DNA from 3 places in the Metapseudomonas lalkuanensis genome. Region 1 is predicted to be linked to each of the others. Evidence: predicted binding sites of a transcription regulator. Region 1 holds the regulator's gene; each other region holds the start of a gene.
The links. Region 1 encodes FliA, which starts transcription of late flagellar genes. Its sites were predicted from a motif close to CTAAAGTTTNNNNNNNNNNNGCCGNTAA; they were not measured.
Positions count from the first base shown of each region.

Region 2: FXN65_RS04495 (methyl-accepting chemotaxis protein) is a predicted target of FliA. The motif match lies at 3,600-3,627, and genes of this name have one in related genera.
Region 3: FXN65_RS05685 (methyl-accepting chemotaxis protein) is a predicted target of FliA. The motif match lies at 3,748-3,775, and genes of this name have one in related genera.

Region 1 covers NZ_CP043311.1:1,792,683-1,799,703, reverse strand. The annotation lists gene FXN65_RS08485 (chemotaxis protein CheA) at 1-571, opposite strand, end outside; gene FXN65_RS08480 (protein phosphatase CheZ) at 583-1,371, opposite strand; gene FXN65_RS08475 (chemotaxis response regulator CheY) at 1,392-1,766, opposite strand; gene fliA (RNA polymerase sigma factor FliA) at 1,850-2,596, opposite strand; gene fleN (flagellar synthesis regulator FleN) at 2,593-3,426, opposite strand; gene flhF (flagellar biosynthesis protein FlhF) at 3,502-4,851, opposite strand; gene flhA (flagellar biosynthesis protein FlhA) at 4,867-6,990, opposite strand.
Region 2 covers NZ_CP043311.1:927,519-934,539, forward strand. The annotation lists gene FXN65_RS04480 (DUF1631 domain-containing protein) at 1-2,064, shown strand, start outside; gene ampD (1,6-anhydro-N-acetylmuramyl-L-alanine amidase AmpD) at 2,144-2,692, shown strand; gene ampE (regulatory signaling modulator protein AmpE) at 2,709-3,545, shown strand; gene FXN65_RS04495 (methyl-accepting chemotaxis protein) at 3,793-5,823, shown strand; gene FXN65_RS04500 (TatD family hydrolase) at 6,028-6,816, opposite strand.
Region 3 covers NZ_CP043311.1:1,190,817-1,197,837, forward strand. The annotation lists gene purU (formyltetrahydrofolate deformylase) at 166-1,017, shown strand; gene FXN65_RS05680 (CBS domain-containing protein) at 1,067-1,492, shown strand; gene FXN65_RS27830 (hypothetical protein) at 1,503-1,676, shown strand; gene FXN65_RS05685 (methyl-accepting chemotaxis protein) at 1,788-3,665, opposite strand; gene FXN65_RS05690 (helicase HerA-like domain-containing protein) at 3,792-5,285, shown strand; gene FXN65_RS05695 (inorganic phosphate transporter) at 5,453-6,925, opposite strand.

The sequences.
Region 1 (7,021 bases):
CGGTGATTTCATCAGCGGCAGCGGCGACCGGTTCGGCGGCCTTGCCGGCGCTGTCACCCAGCGCGTCGAGCAGCTGCTCGAACTCGCTGTCGGTGATGTCGGCGGTTGCTTCGACGGGAGCCGGTGCTTCGACAGGCGCGGGGGCCGCCGGCGCCGCAGCGACGGGTGCAGGCTCGGCGCCGGCCGGTTCGGCCAGGCGCGCCAGGGCAGCCAGCAGCTCCGGCGTGGCGGGCGTCGGCTCGCTGCGCTCGCGCACCTCGCTGAACATCTCATTGACCGTGTCCAGGGCCTGCAGCACCACGTCCATCAGTTCGGCATCCACGCGGCGCTCGCCCTTGCGCAGGATGTCGAAGACGTTCTCGGCGATGTGGCAGCACTCCACCAGCGCATTGAGCTGGAGAAAACCGGCACCACCTTTCACGGTGTGGAAGCCACGGAAAATCGCGTTGAGCAGGTCCATGTCGTCAGGGCGGCTTTCCAGCTCGACCAGCTGCTCGGACAGTTGCTCCAGAATCTCGCCGGCCTCTACCAGGAAGTCCTGGAGGATTTCTTCATCGGCGTCGAAGCTCATATGAGCGCTCCCTAAAAGCCTAGGCTGGATAGCAGATCGTCGACGTCGTCCTGTCCGGACACTACGTCCTCACGTATATCGGCATGGATCTGCGGACCTTCACCCCTGGAAGGATTTTTTTCTTGTTCCAGCTCTGCACGTAGCGCGGCGTGGTCGTGCTCGATGCCGGCGTAGCGATCCACCTGGCTGGCCATCAGCACCAGCTTGACGAGGTTGCTCTCCACCTCGGTGACCAGTTGGGTCACGCGCTTGATCACCTGGCCGGTAAGGTCCTGGTAGTCCTGCGCCAGCAGGATGTCGTTGAGCTTGCTCGACAGGGCATCGGTATCGCGCTGGCTGCGGGCAAGGAACTGCTCGATGCGGCGAGCCAGGTCGCGGAACCCGTCCGCGCCGATTTCCCGGCGCATGAAGCGGCCCCACTCCGCGCCCAGCTGCTGGGCTTCGTCGCTCAGGCCGTTGAGCAGCGGCGCGCTTTCCTCCACCAGGTCCATGGTGCGGTTGGCGGCCTTCTCGGTCATGTGCACCACGTAGGAAAGGCGATCGGTCGCGTCCGCGATCTGCGACATTTCCTGGGCGTGGGGCAGATGCGGGTCGATCTGGAAGTTGACGATGGCGTTGTGCAGCTCACGGGTGAGCTTGCCGACTTCCTGGTAGAGGCCGCGATCACGGACGTGATTGAGTTCGTGGATGAGTTGCACGGCGTCGGTGAAGTTGCCTTTCTCGAGACTTTCCACCAGTTCCCGCGCACGGTCTTTCAGGGTCGACTCGAAGTCTCCCAGCAGGTGTTCATTCTGGTCCATGGTGCCCCCGCGGCTGACATTCAGCCGTTGACCCGCTCGAAGATCTTCTCGATTTTTTCTTTCAGCACCTGGGCAGTGAAAGGCTTGACCACATAGCCGTTCACGCCGGCCTGGGCGGCCTCGATGATCTGGTCGCGCTTGGCCTCGGCAGTCACCATCAGGACCGGCAGGTGCTTCAGGCGCTCGTCGGCACGCACGGCGCGCAGCAGGTCGATGCCGGTCATTCCGGGCATGTTCCAGTCGGTCACGAGGAAATCGAAGTTGCCGCTGTGCAGCATCGGCAGGGCCGTGGTGCCGTCGTCGGCTTCGGCGGTATTGGTGAAACCCAAGTCGCGCAAGAGGTTCTTGATGATGCGTCTCATCGTCGAGAAATCGTCAACGATGAGGATTTTCATGTTCTTGTCCAAGTCGACCTCCGTACAGTCTCAAACGCCCCTCTTGCCGGGTGCGCCGTTCAAATCTGGAAGCGGTGTGCCGTTCAGCGTGCTCGCCATTCGCCAAGCCGTGCGCGCAAGCGTGCCGCGCACTGGCTATGCAACTGGCTGACCCGCGATTCGCTGACCCCCAGCACTTCACCGATTTCCTTCAAGTTCAGTTCTTCGTCGTAATACAGCGCCAGTACCAGGCGCTCACGCTCGGGCAGGTTCGCGATGGCATCGGCCAGCGCGGCCTGGAAGCGTTCGTCTTCCAGATCATGGGAAGGTGAAAATTGGGTGACACCGGCGTCCTCGCGCAGACCGCCCTGCTCGCCTTCCTGCAACAGGTCGTCGAAGCTGAACAGGCGGCTGCCCAAGGTGTCGCTCAGAATGCCGTAGTAGTCTTCGAGACTCAATCCAAGTTCGGCAGCAACTTCCTGATCTTTAGCGTCGCGTCCTGTTCTCGCCTCGATGGTGCGGATGGCCTCGCTCACCATGCGGGTATTGCGGTGCACCGAACGCGGCGCCCAGTCGCCCTTGCGGACTTCATCGAGCATGGCTCCGCGAATGCGGATACCGGCGTAGGTTTCGAAGCTGGCGCCCTTGCTGCCGTCGTATTTCTTCGAAGCTTCGAGCAAGCCGATCATCCCGGACTGCATCAGGTCTTCCACCTGTACGCTGGCTGGCAGGCGCGCGAGCAGGTGATAGGCGATGCGCTTGACCAGGGGGGCATAGCGCTCGATCAACTGATGTTGCGAATCCCTTGCCTGAGCCTTGCCGTACATACGCAGTCCAGTGGCGGGTGTCATACAGGGGTTTCCGCGGAGGGCTGCTTGACCAGCCGCTCGACGAAGAACTCCAGGTGGCCCCGCGGATTGGCCGGCAGCGGCCAGCTATCGACCTTCTGCGCGATGGCCTTGAAGGCCAGCGAGCACTTCGAACGCGGGAAGGCTTCATAGACCGCGCGCTGCTTCTGCACGGCCTTGCGCACCGACTCGTCGTACGGAACGGCGCCCACGTACTGCAGGGCGACGTCGAGGAAACGGTCGGTGACCTTGGTCAGCTTGGCGAACAGGTTGCGCCCTTCCTGCGGGCTGTGGGCCATGTTGGCCAGCACGCGGAAGCGGCTCATGCCGTAGTCGCGGTTGAGCAGTTTGATCAGTGCGTACGCGTCGGTGATCGACGTGGGTTCATCGCAGACGACCACTATCACTTCCTGGGCCGCACGGACGAAGCTGACCACCGAATCGCCAATGCCGGCGGCGGTGTCGATCACCAGTACGTCGAGGTTGTCGCTGATTTCGCTGAATGCCTGGATCAGGCCGGCGTGCTGCATGGGCGAAAGCTGCACCATGCTCTGGGTGCCGGAGGCGGCGGGGACGATGCGGATGCCCCCCGGCCCCTGCAACAGCACGTCGCGCAGGTCGCATTCGCCATTGATCACATCAGCCAGTGTGCGCTTGGCGGTGAGGCCGAGCAGGACGTCGACGTTGGCGAGTCCCAGGTCGGCGTCCAACAACATGACGCGGCGTCCGAGATCGGCCAATGCCAGCGAGAGGTTCACCGACACGTTGGTCTTGCCGACGCCACCCTTGCCGCCGGTCACCGCGATCACCTGTACGGGATGCATACTACCCATTTCAAATACCTTGCCTTAGGTCGACTGGGCCATTTGGCTGTCCAGCACCGCCCCTCTGGGCGGCTTACAAATTCTTCAACCGGCGCGCCGCGCCGGATTCTGATAGAGCCCGGCGAACAGGTCGGCCATGGCTTCTTCACTCGGGTCTTCCGGAGCCTGCAGGCTGACCGCACGGCTCACCAGCTGGTGGCTGCGGGGAACCTGCAGATCATCCGGGATTCGCGGGCCGTCGGCCAGATAGGCTACCGGGAGATGCTGGCCGATAGCCAGTCCCAAAACCTCACCCAGGCTGGCCGCTTCGTCCGCCTTGGTAATGATGCAACCGACCAGGCCGCAACGCTTGTAGCTGTGATAGGCCGCCTTGAGCACCTGGCTCTGGCTGGTAGCCGCCATCACCAGGTAATTCTTCGCGTTTATCGCCCGGCTGGCCAGCGCTTCGAGCTGCATGGTCAGGGCCGGATCGTTGATTGGCAGACCAGCGGTATCGATCAGCACCACGCGCTTGCGCGCCAGCGGAGCCACGGCCTGGGTCAGGGATTGGCCCGGATCGACCAGGGTCACCGGCACATTGAGGATGCGGCCAAGGGTCTTGATCTGCTCCTGGGCGCCGATGCGGAAACTGTCCATGCTCACCAGGGCGACGTTCTGCGCGCCGTACTTGAGCACGTAGCGGGCTGCCAGCTTGGCCAGGGTGGTGGTCTTGCCCATGCCGGCCGGGCCGACCAGGGCGATCACACCGCCCTCTTCCATCGGCTCGACCTGAGGAGTGCGGATGGCGTGGGCGAGATGCGCCAGGAGCATGCGCCAGGCCTGGCGCGGGTCGCTGACGTTGGCCACCTTGTCCAGCAGGGCGCGGGCCAGTTCGGCCGGCAGGCCCATGCGCTGCAGGCGGCGCCAGAGGCTGGCCTGCTGCGGACGGCGGTTCTGCATCTGGCTCCAGGCGATGGAGCCCAGCTGCACTTCGATCAGTTCACGCAGACCGCTCAGCTCGAAACGCATGGCGTCCAGGGCGGCCTGGTCCACGCCGGCAGATTTCGGCGCGCTGACCGTCTCCACCGGACGCGGCACGGCGCGCGGACGCTCGATAGCGGCGGCCAGGGCGGATTCCGGCAGTTCCGGTTCGATGGCGGTCAGCGGCTGGCCGGCGAACAATTGACGGTCCTTGCCGGCATCGGCGATGGCACGGGTCGTCAGTTCGGCCTGAGCCTGGGCGATGCGCGCCTGGGTCTTGCGCAGTTCGGCTTCAAGCGCCGGGTTCGGCTTGCTCGGGGCCGGCGCGGGCAGCGGGTAGTCCAGCGCCGCGGTCAGCTCGACACCGCCGGCAACCCGACGATTACCGATGATGGCGGCATCCGCGCCCAGTTCATCACGCACCAACTTCATGGCTTGACGCATATCGGCGGCGAAGAAACGTTTGACCTGCATGGCCCTTGACCTCGGTTAGTTCTGCCCCACAGTCGCGACTATGGTGACCTGCTTGTTGTCCGGTATTTCCTGGTAGGCGAGCACGTGCATGGTTGGCACGGCGAGCCTTGCGAAGCGCGACATCATCGCCCGGATCGGCCCGGCCACCAGCAGGATCGCCTGCTTGCCGAGCATTTCCTGACGCTGCGCCGCTTCCACCAGGGAACGTTGCAGCTTCTCGGCCATTCCGGGTTCGAGGAGAACGCCATCTTCCGAACCCTGTCCGGCCTTCTGCAGGCTATTCAGCAATATCTGTTCCAACCTGGGTTCCAGAGTGATCACAGGCAGCTCCGGCTCTAGTCCCACAATGCTTTGCACAATTGCACGGGACAGCGAGACACGAGCCGCCGCCACCAGCGCGGCGGGATCTTGACTCTTGGGTGCCACGTTGGCGATGGCTTCGGCGATGGTGCGGATATCGCGCACCGGCACCTGCTCCTGCAGCAGCGCCTGGAGCACCTTGAGCAGCGTCGACAGCGACACCATGCCGGGCACCAGCTCTTCGGCCAGGCGCGGCGAACTCTTGGCCAGGTTCTGCATCAGTTGCTGGACTTCTTCGTGCCCCAGCAGCTCATGGGCGTGCTTGTGCAGCACCTGGTTGAGGTGGGTAGCGACCACTGTGCTGGCATCCACCACCGTGTAACCCAGCGATTGCGCCTGGTCACGCTGGCTGGCGTCGATCCACACCGCTTCCAGGCCGAACGCCGGATCCTTGGCGGCGACGCCGTTGAGGGTGCCGAATACCTGGCCGGGGTTGATCGCCAGTTCGCGGTCCGGATAGACCTCCGCCTCGGCCACGCTGACGCCCATCAGCGTCAGGCGGTAGGCGTTGGGCAGCAGGTCGAGGTTGTCGCGGATGTGCACCGAGGGCATCAGGAAGCCCATCTCCTGGGACAGTTTCTTGCGCACGCCCTTGATCCGTGCCAGCAACTGGCCGCCCTGGTTGCGGTCGACCAGCGGAATCAGCCGGTAACCCACTTCCAGGCCCACCAGATCCACCGGGGTCACGTCGTCCCAGCCCAGCTCCTTGGTCTCCTGGGCGCGCTGGGCCGGCAGCAGTTCCTGCTGGCGCTTCTCTTCCTGTACCGCCTCTTCCTTGACCTGTTTCTGGCGATGCCAGATGAACCAGGCACCGGCGGCTGCCACCAGGCCCAGGCCGATGAAGGATACATGCGGCATGCCCGGCACCAGGCCCATGGCGATGAGGATGCTGGCCGACACCGCCAGAGCCTTGGGCGAGGCGAACATCTGGCGGTTGACCTGCTGGCCCATGTCTTCGGAGGAGGACACGCGGGTCACCATGATGGCGGCCGCGGTGGACAGCAGCAGCGAGGGGATCTGCGCCACCAGTCCGTCACCGATGGTCAGCAGCGAGTAGATGCGGCCGGCGTCGCCGAAGCTCAGACCGTGCTGAAGCATGCCAATGGCCATGCCGCCGAGCAGGTTGATGAAAAGGATCAGCAGGCCGGCGATGGCATCGCCACGGACGAATTTGCTGGCACCGTCCATGGAGCCGTAGAAGTCGGCTTCCTGGGAAACCTCGGAGCGGCGTTTCTTCGCTTCGGCCTGATCGATCAGGCCGGCGTTGAGGTCGGCGTCGATCGCCATCTGCTTGCCGGGCATGGCGTCCAGGGTGAAGCGCGCGCTCACCTCGGAGATACGGCCCGCACCCTTGGTGACCACCACGAAGTTGATGATCATCAGGATCGCGAAGACCACGGCACCGACCACATAGTTGCCACCGACCACCACGTCGCCGAAGGCCTGGATCACCTTGCCCGCGGCGTCGTGGCCGTCCTGGCCGTGGAGCAGCACCACGCGGGTGGAGGCGACGTTCAGTGCCAGGCGCAGCAGGGTGGCGACCAGCAGGATGGTCGGGAAAACGGCGAAGTCCAGCGGGCGCATGGCGTACACGCACACCAGCAGGACGACGATGGACAGGGCGATGTTGAAGGTGAAAAAGACGTCCAGCAGGAACGGCGGCACCGGCAGGGTCATCATGCCCAGCATCACCAGCACCAGCAGCGGCACCCCGAGGTTGCCACGACCGATGCCCAGCAGGTTGTTGCGGACATTGCCGATCAGTTGCGTACGATCCACTGCTACTCCCCTACCCCTTTCACGGAGCCCC
Region 2 (7,021 bases), 870 kb from region 1:
GAGGCGATGCGCGACCTGCGCCTCAAGCGCAAGAGCATCGAGCGGACCTTCCTGCAAAAGGTCTCCGAGTCATTCTCTTCCCTCAACCAGTACGAGATAGGCGTGGCGCCGAAGCTGGACGCGGTGTCTTTCGACAGCCTGTCCCTGGTGCAGAACGACGAACTTGAAGAAACCGTGGCCCTGGATGCCATGGTGGCCAAGGTCGTCAACCGCGATGGCATTGCCCTCGGCCACCTCACTGCGCGTTTCAACACCCTCGTCAGCAAGAAGATCGAAGACAAGAGCAACCCGCTGGGTCCGCGCCCGCTGTGCGAGGCCTTCCTCGACGCCTGCCGCAGCCTGGGCGTGGAGATCAAGGTCAAGCTGATCATCCTCAAGCTGTTCGAGAAGTACGTCCTTACCGAGCTCGATCAGGTTTACGCCGAGGCCAACCAGCTTCTGGTCACCGCGGGCGTGCTTCCGGATCTGCGCTCGGCCCCGGCCCGGCGCCAGCCGGAGCGTTCCGCCACGCCTGGGCGCCCGGCCCAACCCCAGGCGGGCGAAACAGCAAGCGCTGGCCAGGTTTCCGAAGAAGGTGTGCAGGAAGTTTTCGGTGTGCTCCAGGACCTGCTGTCCCAGGTGCGTGGCAGCAGTGTGTTGCCGCGCCGGGATTATCCGGCCGATGCGGTACCGGTCAGCAGCCTCGACCTGATGCGCATTCTTTCGCACCTGCAGCAGCACCTGCCGCAGCAGCACAACGATGACTACGACCTGCGAGTGAGCCTCGACCAGTTGCTCACTCGCGCCAGCGCTCGCACTGGCCGGACGCGGGTGGTGGGGCAGGTGGACGATGACGTCATCAACCTGGTGTCCATGCTCTTCGAATTCATCCTCGATGATCGCACCCTGCCGGATTCGCTCAAGGCCCTGATCGGCCGGATGCAGATCCCCATGCTCAAGGTCGCCTTGCTGGACAAGACCTTCTTCAGTCGCGGCAGCCACCCGGCACGCCGCCTGCTCAACGAGATCGCCTCCGCCGCCCTGGGCTGGGTGGAGCAGGATGACGCCCAGCGCGACAGCCTCTACCACCGCATCGAACAGGTGGTGCAGCGCCTGCTGAACGATTTCGTCGATGACCCGGCGATCTTCTCCGACCTGCTCGCCGAATTCCTTGCCTATACCGGCGATGAGCGCCGTCGCAGCGAACTGCTGGAACAGCGCACCCGCGATGCCGAAGAGGGGCGAGCCAAGGCCGAACTGGCCCGCCGGCAGGTAGAAGAAGCCCTCAACCAGCGCCTGCTCGGTCGTACTCTGCCGGAAGTGGTGGTGCGCCTGCTGCAGGAAGCCTGGAGCAAGGTCATGCTGCTGTCCTGCCTCAAGCACGGCGTGGAGTCGGCCGAATGGCAGTCAGCCCAGCAGACCATGGATGACCTGATCTGGAGCGTTGAGCCCCACGAGGCGCCGAAAGCCCGTGCACGCCTGCTGGAACTGGTGCCGGGGCTGCTCAAGTCCCTGCGCGAAGGCTTGGCCAGCGCCGCGTTCGATCCGTTCTCCACCAGCGAATTCTTCAGCCAGCTGGAAGCCTTGCACGTCCAGGCCTTCCAGCGTTTCCGCAAGCCTGAACCGGTGGACATGGTCGCCGACGGCGGCCTGGAGTCGCCGCCCCTGCTGCTCGACCTGCCGGACGAGGACGAAGTGGAGGAAGAGGCGACGCCGGCCATGGTCGCGGTAGTCGAAGAGATCGTCCTGGTTTCGCCGGGTGAGACTCCGGTGCAGGAACCCGAGGACTGCCTCGCGGATGACGACGAAGCGCTCGATTTCGTCGACAACCTTCGAGTCGGTAGCTGGGTCGAATTCCAGGAAGACGAAGAGCACAAGCTGCGTTGCAAACTGGCGGCGCTGATCAAACCCACCGGCAAGTACATCTTCGTCAACCGCACGGGTATGAAGGTGCTGGAAAAGACCCGCATGAGCCTGGCCGTGGAGTTCCGTCGCCAAGCCATCCGGCTGCTGGACGATGCGCTGCTGTTCGACCGCGCCCTGGAGTCGGTGATCGGCAACCTGCGGCGGCTCAAGGGGGCTTGAGCCGCGGCCGGCCCTGGTTCGTCCTCTCGCCAAAACGGCCCCACTGCGCCTAAAGTGGGCGGCAGACCAAGGAGCCGACATGCAGCTGGATCCCGCATCCGGTTGGTGCCAGGGCATCAGCCATTGCCCATCGCCCAACTTCAATAATCGCCCGCAGGGGGAAGTGTCCCTGCTGGTGATTCACAACATCAGCCTGCCGCCCGCCCAGTTCGGTACGGGCAAGGTGCAGGAGTTCTTCCAGAACCGCCTCGACCCCAGCGAACATCCCTATTTCGAGGGCATCCGCGATCTCAAGGTGTCCGCGCATTTCCTGATCGAGCGCGATGGCGCCGTCACCCAGTTCGTTTCCTGCCGGGAGCGCGCGTGGCATGCCGGCGTCTCACTGTTCGAAGGGCGGGAGAACTGCAATGACTTTTCCGTAGGGATCGAACTGGAAGGCACCGATGACCTGGCGTTCACGGAACCTCAGTACGCTTCCCTGATCGCATTGGTAGAACAGCTGCGGCTTGCCTATCCGGCCATCACGCCTGAGCGCATCTGCGGTCATAGCGACATCGCTCCCGGGCGCAAGACCGACCCGGGGCCGGCGTTTGATTGGGAGCGTTTGCGGGCTGCGCTCAAACAATAGGAACAAGGAGGGACCCATGTATTTTCTGGTGTTGTTGCTGGTGCTCTGGATCGAGAAGTTCTCCGCCTGGCGCCGGCATATCCAGCAGGATGGTTTCTGGCTCAGGGAACTGGCCAAGGCGGAAGCCAATCCCCGTATGAACGAGCGCCCCTGGGCGATCCTGGCGCTGCTGGTGCTGTTGCCCCTGGTGCTGCTTGCACTGGTGCTCCTGGCCCTGGAGCCCATTGCCTATGGCTGGCTGGCGTTGCCGGTGCACCTACTGGTGATCATCTACAGCCTTGGCCGCGGTGACGTGCTGGCTGATATCGGCCCCTTCCGCGATGCCTGGCGGCGCGGTGACACCCAGGGGGCCTACCATGTCGCCGAGCGCGATCTCGGGCTGGAAGCGGACGAGGGCAGCGACCTCCTGCAGCAAGTCCAGGGCTATCAGCTGTGGCAGGCCTATCAGGGCTTCTTTGCCGTGATCTTCTGGTACGCGCTGCTCGGTCCGGTGGCGGCATTGGCCTATCGGCTGCTCGCCCTTGCCTCGGAGCATGCCTCCGCTCCCGCCCTGCGCGAACGCGCCGAGATGATTCGCCATGCCTTCGACTGGTTGCCGGTGCGTGTATTGGCGGCCAGTTTCTCGCTGGTGGGGAATTTCGTCGGCGTCAGCCGGGTGCTGCTGCATGAACTGTTGAGCTGGGAGATTTCGGCGCGGCACTACATCGAGCTGGCTGGCCGCGCCGCTGCCGAATTGCCGGAGCCCGCCACCGGCGACCTGGGTGTCGCAACCCTCGACGCCCTCTGGCAACTGCTGGTTCGCGCCGCCGTGCTCTGGTATGCCGGCTTCGCCGTCTGGGCCCTGCTGTTCTGACATTCACGTTTCGCCCGCCCGTGCGACCGCCGGGCGGGTCCCGCCTCGCTTAACCTTTAGTTACAGAAACTCCTGCCGATATCGGGTACACAGATGAGCGCGCCAGAATTTTCTGACTTGGCTCACAGAATCATCTGAGTGAGTCTGACGGCCGCCATGCAGTGTGGGGATGCTGTGTGGGCCTGGCTGAGCGCTGTCAGCCGATCAGAGCGCGCCCATAACAATAAATGAGAACAGGAGACGTCTCGTGAAGACCCTGTTGTATCCTGCCATCGCGCTGATGAACCGCCTCAGCTTCGGGATGAAGTTCAGTCTGATCAGTGTTCTGTTCTTCCTGCCGATGTTGATCACCAACTTCTATCTGGTGCGCGACTCCTACCGCCAATTCGTCAGTACCCGCTCCGAACTGCAGAGCCTCGACCTGCTGGGCGCCAGCCTGAACGTGCGCCGCAGCCTGGAGAGCCTCAACGACCTGGTCCTGATCAACTCGATGATCGGCCAGTCCGGTCAGGCCGGGGATCTGGAAAAGCGCATCGTCTCGCTCGAGCAGGAACTGCTCTCGACCCTCCAGGGCCTGGCGCCGGTGGTTTCCGAACCCGAGCAGGTCGAGGCCTTCAATGCCAAGCGCGACGAACTGCTCAGTGCCCTGCAGGCCGCCAAGGGTGAAACCTCGCTGCAGAGCAAGAGCGCGATGATCGAGAAGCTGTTGGGCAATGCCCAGGTCTTCATCAGGTTCGTCGCCGCCCAGGCTGGCCTCAGCCAGGACGACCAGGCCGACGTGCGTCAGATCGCCGAGCTGATCACCACTGCCACGCCACAGGTGACCGTGGCCCTTGGCAAGGGCCGCGCCATCGGCGCCTATTCCCTTGGCCAGGGCTTCCTCAACTCGGCCGCCAGTACCAAGCTGGACGACCTGCTGCTGGACCTGGACAAGCTCAACGCCGAGTACGGCCTGAAGATCGCCGATGCCCTGGATGGCAGCCCGCGAGGCCACCAGGCCCTGGACGGCCTGACCGCCGCCAGCCGCGACACCATCAAGCAGAGCGCGTCCCTGTTCGAAGAGCAGGTGATCATGGCCGACACCCTCAGCACGCCCTGGCAGCAGTTCTACGACCAGGTCAGCGCCTCGCTGGAGAAGACCTACCAGCTCAACGACGGCTCCCTGGCCTTCCTCAAGGCCGAGCTGGAAAGCCGCCTTGCCGGCAAGCGCGTGCAGACCGTGCTGCTGGTCGTCGCGCTGCTCGTGGTGTTCCTCGCCATCGTCTACCTCTACAGCGGTTTCTACGTCTCCACCCGCACCACGCTGAAGAGCCTGGGCAAGGTGATGGACCAGGTCGCCGGCGGCGACATGACCGTCAACTTCCGCGCCGAAAGCCGCGACGAACTGGGCGAGCTGGGCCAGGTGTTCAACGGCACCGTGGCGAAGATCCATGACCTGATCGAGCTGGTGGGTCATACCGTGGCCGAAGTGGAGCGCCAGGCCGGCCGCGTCGAGCAGGTTTCCGGCGAAAGCAACCAGGCAGTGGCCGGGCAGCGCAGCCAGATCGAACAGGTGGCCACGGCGATGAACCAGATGTCCGCCACCGCGCAGGAAGTGGCGCGCAGCGCCGCCCAGGCGGTGGACAGCGCGCAAAGCGTCAACCAGGAAACCGTCAGCGGCCGTGCGCTGGTGGAATCGCAGTTGGGCAGCATCGAGAAGCTGGCCAGCGAAATCGATCAGTCGGTGAACGTGATCAACCAGCTGGCGGCGGACAGCGCCTCCATCAGCCGCGTGCTGGAAGTGATCAAGGGCATTGCCGAGCAGACCAACCTGCTGGCCCTGAACGCCGCCATCGAAGCGGCGCGCGCCGGCGAGCAGGGGCGCGGCTTCGCCGTGGTGGCGGACGAGGTGCGCACCCTGGCCAAGCGTACCCAGCAGTCCACCGAGGAAATCGAGCAGATGATCGTCAGGCTGCAAGGTGGCGTCGGCGCGGCGGTGAAAGCGATGAATACCAGCCACCAGATGGCCGACGGCACCGTCAGCCAGTCCGGCAAGGTGCAGGAGGCGCTGGAGAACATCCTCGGCGCGGTGGGCATGATCGTCGACCAGAACCAGCAGATCGCTGCCGCCGCCGAGCAGCAGACCGCCGTGGCCCACGATATCGACCAGAACATCGTCGAGATCAACCACGCCGGTGAGCGCACCGCCCTGGGGGCGAACCAGACCGAGCAGGCGAGCCGTGAGCTGTCTGGCCAGGTGGCTCAGCTCAAGCAATTGATTGGAGCGTTCCGCGTCTGACGCTCCGAACTTGAAAAGCCCGCCAACTGGCGGGCTTTTTTGTGGGCGGGGTAATTGCTCTCACCGAGGGGGTGAATGAATTCGCTGTGCCGTAGGAGCTGGCTTGCCAGCGAATAGCCCTTTTTCGCTAGCAAGCCAGCGCCTACAAGGCTCCGATCAGCTAACGCCGGCAGAGCCATTGAATTAGCCCCTGCAACGGAATGCTCATGCCGCCAGATCGCCCCAGCCGAATACCGCGCAGGCATTACGGGTGCTGGCATTGGCCAGCTCTTCGGGCGTGATGCCGCGAATTTCCGCCAGTGCCGCGCAGATGTCCGGCAGGAATTCCGGACTGTTGCGCCCGTAAGGGTGCATGGCGGGTGCCATGTCCGGCGAGTCGGTTTCCAGCACGATGTCTTCCAGCGGCAACTGGGCCACCACTTTGCGCAGGCGATTGGCCTGGGGCCACGTGGGGGCGCCGCCGAGGCCGAGGCGAAAGCCCAGCTTGCGGTATTCCTTCGCCTCTTCGACGCTGCCGGCGAACGCATGGACGATGCCGGGGCGCTTGAGGCGGAAACGCTTGAGGGTGGCGATCACCGCCGCGTGGCTGCGCCGGACATGGAGCAGGGGCGGCAATTCGAACTCGGCCGCCAGGGCCAATTGGGTTTCGAACAGACGCTGCTGGGCATCGCGGTCCAGTTCGGGGACGAAATAGTCCAGGCCGATCTCTCCCACGGCGCACAGCTTCGGGTGGCCCGCATGGCGATCCAGCCACTCGCGTAGCTCAAGCAGGTGGTCGTCCCGATGTTGCGCCAGGTAGACCGGATGCAGGCCGAGGGCGGTATAGAAGCCTTCCTCGGTGTTGGCCAGCTTCCAGACCCGCTGCCAGTTGTCGCGAAAAACCCCAAGCAGGACCTGGCGCCGCACGCCCAGGGCGCGACAGCGGGCCAGCACCTCGTCGCGGTCGGCGTCGAAGTCGGGGAAATCCAGGTGGTTGTGGGTATCGATCAGCATGGGCTCCAGCATATACCGCCAGAACCCGCCAGGCATGCCCGTTCCCGGCGCATCGGGCGCGTATTTTCTGGTGCGCCCGCTCTGTCTCGGGGCGTTGCGCGCGGTCGCCAAAGCAAGGCGAAAAAAGTTATTGAACACTCGTTCATGCTTGGCTATGGTTGGGCCACTCGCCGGTTCGCAGATGCAGCCACGTGAACCGGATTCC
Region 3 (7,021 bases), 600 kb from region 1:
CGCCAGGGACACTCGCTATATCGAGCTTCGGCTTCACCCCTTAGTTTGCCTGTCTTGTGTTGTTCCGCGATCAGCGGCAATCCCCTGGAGGCCACGAGGTTACTGAAGTTTTTGCGCGTACTGGCTAGAATGGCCGCCTTTGCGAAGTCTCTGGAGTGTTCCCAAATGCGCACATTTCGTCTGGTGATTGCCTGTCCGGACGGCGTCGGCATCGTAGCCAAGGTCAGTAACTTCCTGGCTACCTACAACGGCTGGATTACCGAAGCCAGTCACCACTCGGATAATCAGAGCGGCTGGTTCTTCATGCGCCATGAAATCCGTGCCGACTCCCTGCCCTTCGATCTGGACGGTTTCCGCCAGGCCTTTGCGCCCATCGCTCGCGAGTTTTCGATGGAGTGGCGCATTACCGACTCCGAAGTGAAGAAGCGCGTGGTGCTGATGGCCAGCCGCGACTCCCACTGCCTGGCCGACCTGCTGCACCGCTGGCACAGCGGCGAACTGGATTGCGAGATTCCCTGCGTGATCGCCAACCACGACGACCTGCGCAGCATGGTGGAGTGGCACGGCATTCCGTACTTCCATGTACCGGTGGACCCGAAGAACAAGCAGCCGGCCTTCGATGAGGTTTCACGCCTGGTGGAAGAGCACAACGCCGATACCGTGGTGCTCGCCCGCTACATGCAGATCCTCCCGCCCGAGCTGTGTCAGCGTTACGCCCACCAGGTGATCAACATCCACCACAGCTTCCTGCCGTCCTTCGTCGGTGCCAAGCCCTACCACCAGGCCTCTCTGCGCGGCGTGAAGCTGATCGGCGCCACCTGCCACTACGTCACCGAGGAACTGGATGCCGGCCCGATCATCGAGCAGGACGTGGTGCGCGTGACCCACCGCGACAGCGTCGAGGACATGGTTCGCCTCGGCAAGGACGTGGAAAAGATGGTCCTGTCCCGTGGGCTACGCTATCACCTTGAAGACCGGGTGCTGGTGCACGACAACAAGACCGTCGTGTTCGACTGATGCCATCGGCGGGCGCCCGCGTCGGTCCACCGGCAGAGGAACCCGCCCCATGCTCAAGTCCATCAAGGTGCGCGACTACATGACGCGCCACCTGTTGACATTCAGGTCCGACACCGACCTTTTCCTGGCCATCGACCGACTGCTGGAACACCGGATATCCGGCGCTCCCGTGGTGGATTCCCAGGGCCACCTGATCGGCATGATCTCCGACGGCGACTGCCTGCGTGGCATTCTCTCCGGCGCGTATTTCGACGCCGTCGGCGGCAACGTCAGTAGTTACATGTCCACCCAGGTCGAGAGTGTTTCCCCCGAGACCGACATCATCGAAGTCTGCCAGCGCTTCCTGCGTGACAAGCGCCGGCGCTTCCCGGTGGTGGAAGAGGGCGTGCTGGTCGGCCAGATCAGTCGCCGCGATGTCTTGCGTGCGGTGAAGGCCTTCGCCCAGCACGAGCCAGAACAACCCCCGGAAGTCTGAGGACCCTGTCATGGCCGACCCGCGTGACCGCGCCACTTCCACCCCGCCGCCTACGCTTGGCGAAGGCTGTGTCCGGCGCTATGACCCGGACGAGTTGAGCGAAGAGAACGGCACCGAGTTTCCCGGGGCCGTCGAGTTGTGGCGCAAGGTGCAGGAAGAGGAAGAAAAGAAAAAGGCGCCCTAGGGCGCCTTCTTTCATTGTGCTGGGTTGTGTATGGGCAGGCATGTCGCCTGCTTGGCGAATGAATTTGCCCCTGCAAGGATCAGCCCATCCCACACGAGCAAGCACCTGCCGTCAGATCCGGAAACTCCCCACCAGCTGCTGCAGCCGTGCGGCCTGCTGGTCCAGGTCGGCGCAGGCACGCAGGGTGGCCTGGAGGTTTTCCACGCCTTCCTGGTTGAGGGTGTTGATCTCGGTGATGTCCATGTTCAGCGAGTCGACCACGGCGGTCTGTTCCTCGGTGGCGGTGGCCACCGACTGGTTCATGCCGTCGATCTCGCCGATGCGCTGGGTCACGCTGCCCAGTCGCTCGCCGGCCTGGTTGGCGATTTCCACGCTCTGCTCGCTGTAGCGCTGGCTCTCGGTCATGGTGGTGACCGCTTCGCGGGCGCCGACCTGCAGTTCCTCGATCATCTGCTGGATTTCCTGCGCCGATTCCTGGGTGCGGTGGGCCAGGTTGCGCACCTCGTCGGCCACCACGGCGAAGCCGCGGCCGGCTTCCCCGGCGCGGGCGGCCTCGATGGCGGCGTTGAGCGCCAGCAGGTTGGTCTGCTCGGAGATGCCCTTGATCACCTCGAGGATCTGGCCGATGTTCACCGTCTTGCTGTTCAGCGTCTCGATGTTGCCGCAGGAAGCGCGGATCTTCCCGGACAGCTCGTTCATCGCGACGATGGTGCGTTCCACCACCTGGCGACCGTCTTCGGCGAGGGTGCGGGCGGAGGAGGCCTGGTGCGAGGCATCGGCGGCGTTGCGGGCGATTTCCTGGGCGGCAGCGCCCAGTTCGTTGATCGCGGCGGCGACGCTGTTGGTGCGGTTGGCCTGCTCGTCGGAGTTGCTCATGGACGAGTTGGAGGCGTTCAGCACCAGCTTGGCCACCTGATTCACCTGATTGGTGGCTGAGGACACCTCGCGGATGGAGCCGTGGATACGCTCGACGAAACGGTTGAAGGCGCTGGCCAGTTCGCCGAATTCATCCTGGGTATGGATCGCCAGGCGGCGAGTCAGGTCGCCTTCTCCCTGGGCGATGTCCTGCATGGCGCGCCCCATGGTGTGCAGCGGCTGCATCAGGACGCGGATCAGCATGCCCAGCAGGATCATGATGATCACCACGGCAATCACAGTGGCAATGATGGCCGAGGCGCGGAACTCACTGAGCATGCTGTAGGCCTTGCCCTTGTCCACCGATACGCCGATGTACCAGTTCACCGACGGCAGGCCCTTCACCGGAGCGAAGGTGAGGATGCGCGTGGTGCCGTCCACGTCGACTTCGCTGAAGCCGGTGCTGATGGCAGGAGTGTTCTGCGGGTAGATGTCCCGCAGGCTCTTCATCACCATGTCCTTGTTCGGGTGCACCAGGATCTTGCCGTCGGCGCTGACCAGGAAGGCGTAGCCCATGCCGTCGAAGTCCAGGGCGTTGATGATCTGCACCAGCGTCTGCAGGCTCAGGTCACCGCCGGCGACGCCGTGGGACTGCACCGGCGTGGCGATGGTCATGATCAGCTGGCCGGTCGCCGCGTCCACATAGGGCTCGGTGAGGGTGGTGCCGCCGGCGCTCTTGGCGCCCTGGTACCACGGGCGGGTGCGCGGGTCGTAGCCTTCGGGCATGGCACTGTCCGGGCGCATGGTGAACTGCCCGTCCTGGGTACCGAAGTAGGTGAAGGCGAAGGTGGAGCTCAGGGCACGCTGTTGCAGCAGGGTGGGTACGGCGTCGGCAGATGGGTTGGCGGCAAGGGATTCGGCAACGCTTTCAACCAGCAGAATCCGGCCCGAGAGCCAGTTCTGGATATTGCTGGCGGTTACATCGCCCATCTCTTGCAGATAGTTTTCCAGGTCGTCACGGAGCGCATTCCTTTGCAAGTAATCGTTGTACAGGGTGAACAGCGAGAAAGCTGCAATTACCACCAGGGAGGCGGCGAGCAGAATCTTGTGGCTGAACCGCAGGTTTTTGATCATGTTTGCTTGCGTCCGGTTGGGTCAGGCACCAGTCTTCATGGCACGCGAGTGCTGGAAAAACTGAGTAGAAACGTCGGTTTATATATCGGCGGGATTCGATGAAAGCTTTAACTCGAGGAGTGCAAAATGCCTGAACCCCGGTCCTTGGCGCTTGGCGCTGATCCGCAGGGCAACGCCGTCGCCCAGGCGATGAAACTGGCCAATCGCCATGGCCTGATCGCCGGTGCTACCGGCACCGGCAAGACGGTGACCCTGCAGCACCTGGCGGAGGCCTTCAGCGATGCCGGCGTGGCGGTGTTCGCGGCGGATATCAAGGGTGATCTTTGCGGCCTTGGCGCGGCGGGAAACCCGCAGGGCAAGGTGGCCGAACGCATCGCTTCCATGCCCTGGCTGGGCCACCGGCCCCAGGCCTACCCGGTCACCCTCTGGGACGTTGCCGGACAGACCGGCCATCCGCTGCGTACCACGCTCAGCGAAATGGGGCCGCTGCTGCTGGGCAACCTGCTGGAGCTGACCGACAGCCAGCAGGCCGCGCTCTACGCCGCCTTCCAGGTAGCCGACCGCGAAGGCCTGCTGCTGCTCGACCTGAAGGACCTCAAGGCGCTGCTCAACCACCTCAAGGATCATCCGGAGCTGCTGGGAGAAGACCGCGCCCTGTTCGCCGGCGCCTCCGCCCAGGCCCTGCTGCGGCGCCTGGCCACCCTGGAGCAGCAGGGCGCCGAGTCGCTGTTCGGTGAACCGGCGCTGCAACTGGAAGACATCCTCCAGCCCGACCGCGACGGCCGTGGCCGCATCCATCTGCTGGATGCCAGCCGCCTGGTCCATGAAGCGCCCAAGGTCTACGCCACTTTCCTGCTCTGGCTGCTGGCGGAGCTCTTCGAGCAACTGCCCGAACGCGGCGATGCCGACAAGCCGGTGCTGGCGCTGTTCTTCGACGAGGCGCACCTGCTCTTCAGCGGTACCCCGAAGGCATTGCAGGAGCGACTGGAGCAGGTGGTGCGGTTGATCCGTTCCAAAGGGGTTGGCGTCTACTTCGTCACCCAGTCCCCCAGCGACCTGCCCGATGACGTGCTGGCCCAGCTCGGCCTGCGCATCCAGCACGGCCTGCGCGCCTTCACCGCAAAGGAGCAGAAGTCCCTGCGCGCGGTGGCCGATGGTTTCCGTCCCAACCCGGCGTTCGACACCCTGACTGTCCTCACCGAACTGGGAATCGGCGAAGCCCTGGTGGGCACCCTGGAAGAGAAGGGCACCCCGGCCATGGTCCAGCGCGTGGCCATCGCTCCACCGCAGTCGCGCATCGGCCCGCTGAACGACAGCGAGCGCGTCGCACTGGTGCGCAGCTCGCCCCAGGCAGGGCGTTACGACAAGCCCATCGACCGTGAGTCCGCCTATGAAATGCTCACGGCCCGAGCGGCCCGGGCGCCCGTCGAAGAACCCGAGCAGAAGAGCGGCAAGGCCGAGGCCAGCCAGCCCGGGATGGGCGACCTGGCCGGTGAGCTGCTGGGCACCTTTGCCAGCCAGGCGATGAAGACGGCCGTACGCCAGGCCGCCAACCAGCTTGGCCGACAGCTCGTGCGTGGGTTGATGGGGTCTTTGCTGGGAGGCAGCAAGCGCCGTTGAGGCGCGGCTAACTCTGCAGGGTTGATTTCAATCGACTTGCAGGCCGAAGGTCTGCCCTGCGGTTTAACCGTGGCAGCTTCGCCGTCCTTGGCGAATGAATCCGCCCCTACAGAAAATCAGGAACGAAGAAGGGCGCCCGAAGGCGCCCTTTTTCATGCTCGTCCGAATCAGACGATGAAGGTGATGGCCAGCCAGAAGAGGGCGGCGGACAACAGGATGGTGGTCGGGAGGGTGAGTACCCAGGCCATCAGGATGTTGCGCACGGTGCCGCCCTGCAGGCCGCTCTTGTTGGCGACCATGGTGCCGGCGACGCCGGAGGACAGCACGTGGGTGGTGGACACCGGCAGGCTGTAGACGTTGGCCAGGCCGATGGCGCAGGCGGCGGTGATCTGAGCGCTCATGCCCTGCGCGTAGGTCATGCCGTGCTTGCCGATCTTTTCACCGACGGTGCGTACCACACGCTTCCAGCCGACCATGGTGCCAATGCCGAGCGCCAGGGCGACGGCCAGGATCACCCAGAACGGGGCGTATTCGGTGGTGGCGGTCAGGTCCTTGCGCAGTTTCTCCAGGTCGGCCTTCTCGCGGGCCGGCAGTTCGGAGAGCTTGCCCACCTTCTTCGCGGTGTCGTCCAGGCAGAGCAGGTAGCGACGGGCTTCGACGCGGCGCTCTTCGCTCAGGTCCTTGTAGTTGGAGACGCCGTCGAGGGTCTTCAGCAGGGCGGCGATGGTCGGCTCGGTCTGCTTCGGATCGCAGCGATAGAGTTCCGGCATGTCGCTGCCGTTGCTCTTGCCCAGGGCCAGCATCTCGCCAAGGGTATCGGTGTGGCGCTGGTAGAACTGGCTCAGGTGGATAGCGGCGTCGCGGGTACGCTCGATCTGGTAGGTGGTGCTGTTGAGGTCCAGCACGAACTTGGCCGGAACGATGCCGATCAGCACCAGCATGATCAGGCCGATGCCTTTCTGGCCGTCGTTGGAACCGTGCACGAAGCTCACCGCCATGGCGGAGATCACCAGCACCAGGCGGTTCCAGAAGGGCGGATGCTTCTTCTCATCCAGTTCCTTACGGGTTTCCGGGGTCTTGTGCATCTTCGACAGCGGATACATCCACTTCAGGCCGATCAGCAGCAGGGCTGCGACCATGAAGCCGGCGGCCGGGGAGAAGATCAGCGACAGGCCGATGTCGATGGCCTTGCCCCAGTTCACGCCTTCGGCCAGCGGCACGTCGGTGAGCAGGGCGTTGGCCAGGCCGACGCCGAGGATGGAGCCGATCAGGGTATGGGAGCTGGAGGCCGGGATGCCGAAGTACCAGGTGCCCAGGTTCCAGGCGATGGCCGCGGTCAGGAGGCTGAACACCATGGCCAGGCCATGGCCGGTATTGACGTTGATCAGCAGCTCCACCGGCAGCAGGTGGACGATGGCATAAGCCACGCCGACGCCGCCCAGCAGCACGCCAAGGAAGTTGAAGATCCCCGAAAGGATCACCGCCCGGTAGGGCGACATGGCCTTGGTGTAGATGACAGTGGCTACCGCGTTGGCGGTGTCATGGAAGCCGTTGATGAACTCGAAGGTCAGGACGAATGCCAGGGCGAGACAGAGGCTCAGCACCAGCCAGGCATCTAGCCCGCTGAAGAGATCGAACATGAAAGTTTTGTGACTGAGGTCATGAAGGGGCCGCGATTATGCCAGAAAACCGGTCGTCGCCCAGTCCCCGACGCCGAGCGGTTTCCGACATTCCCT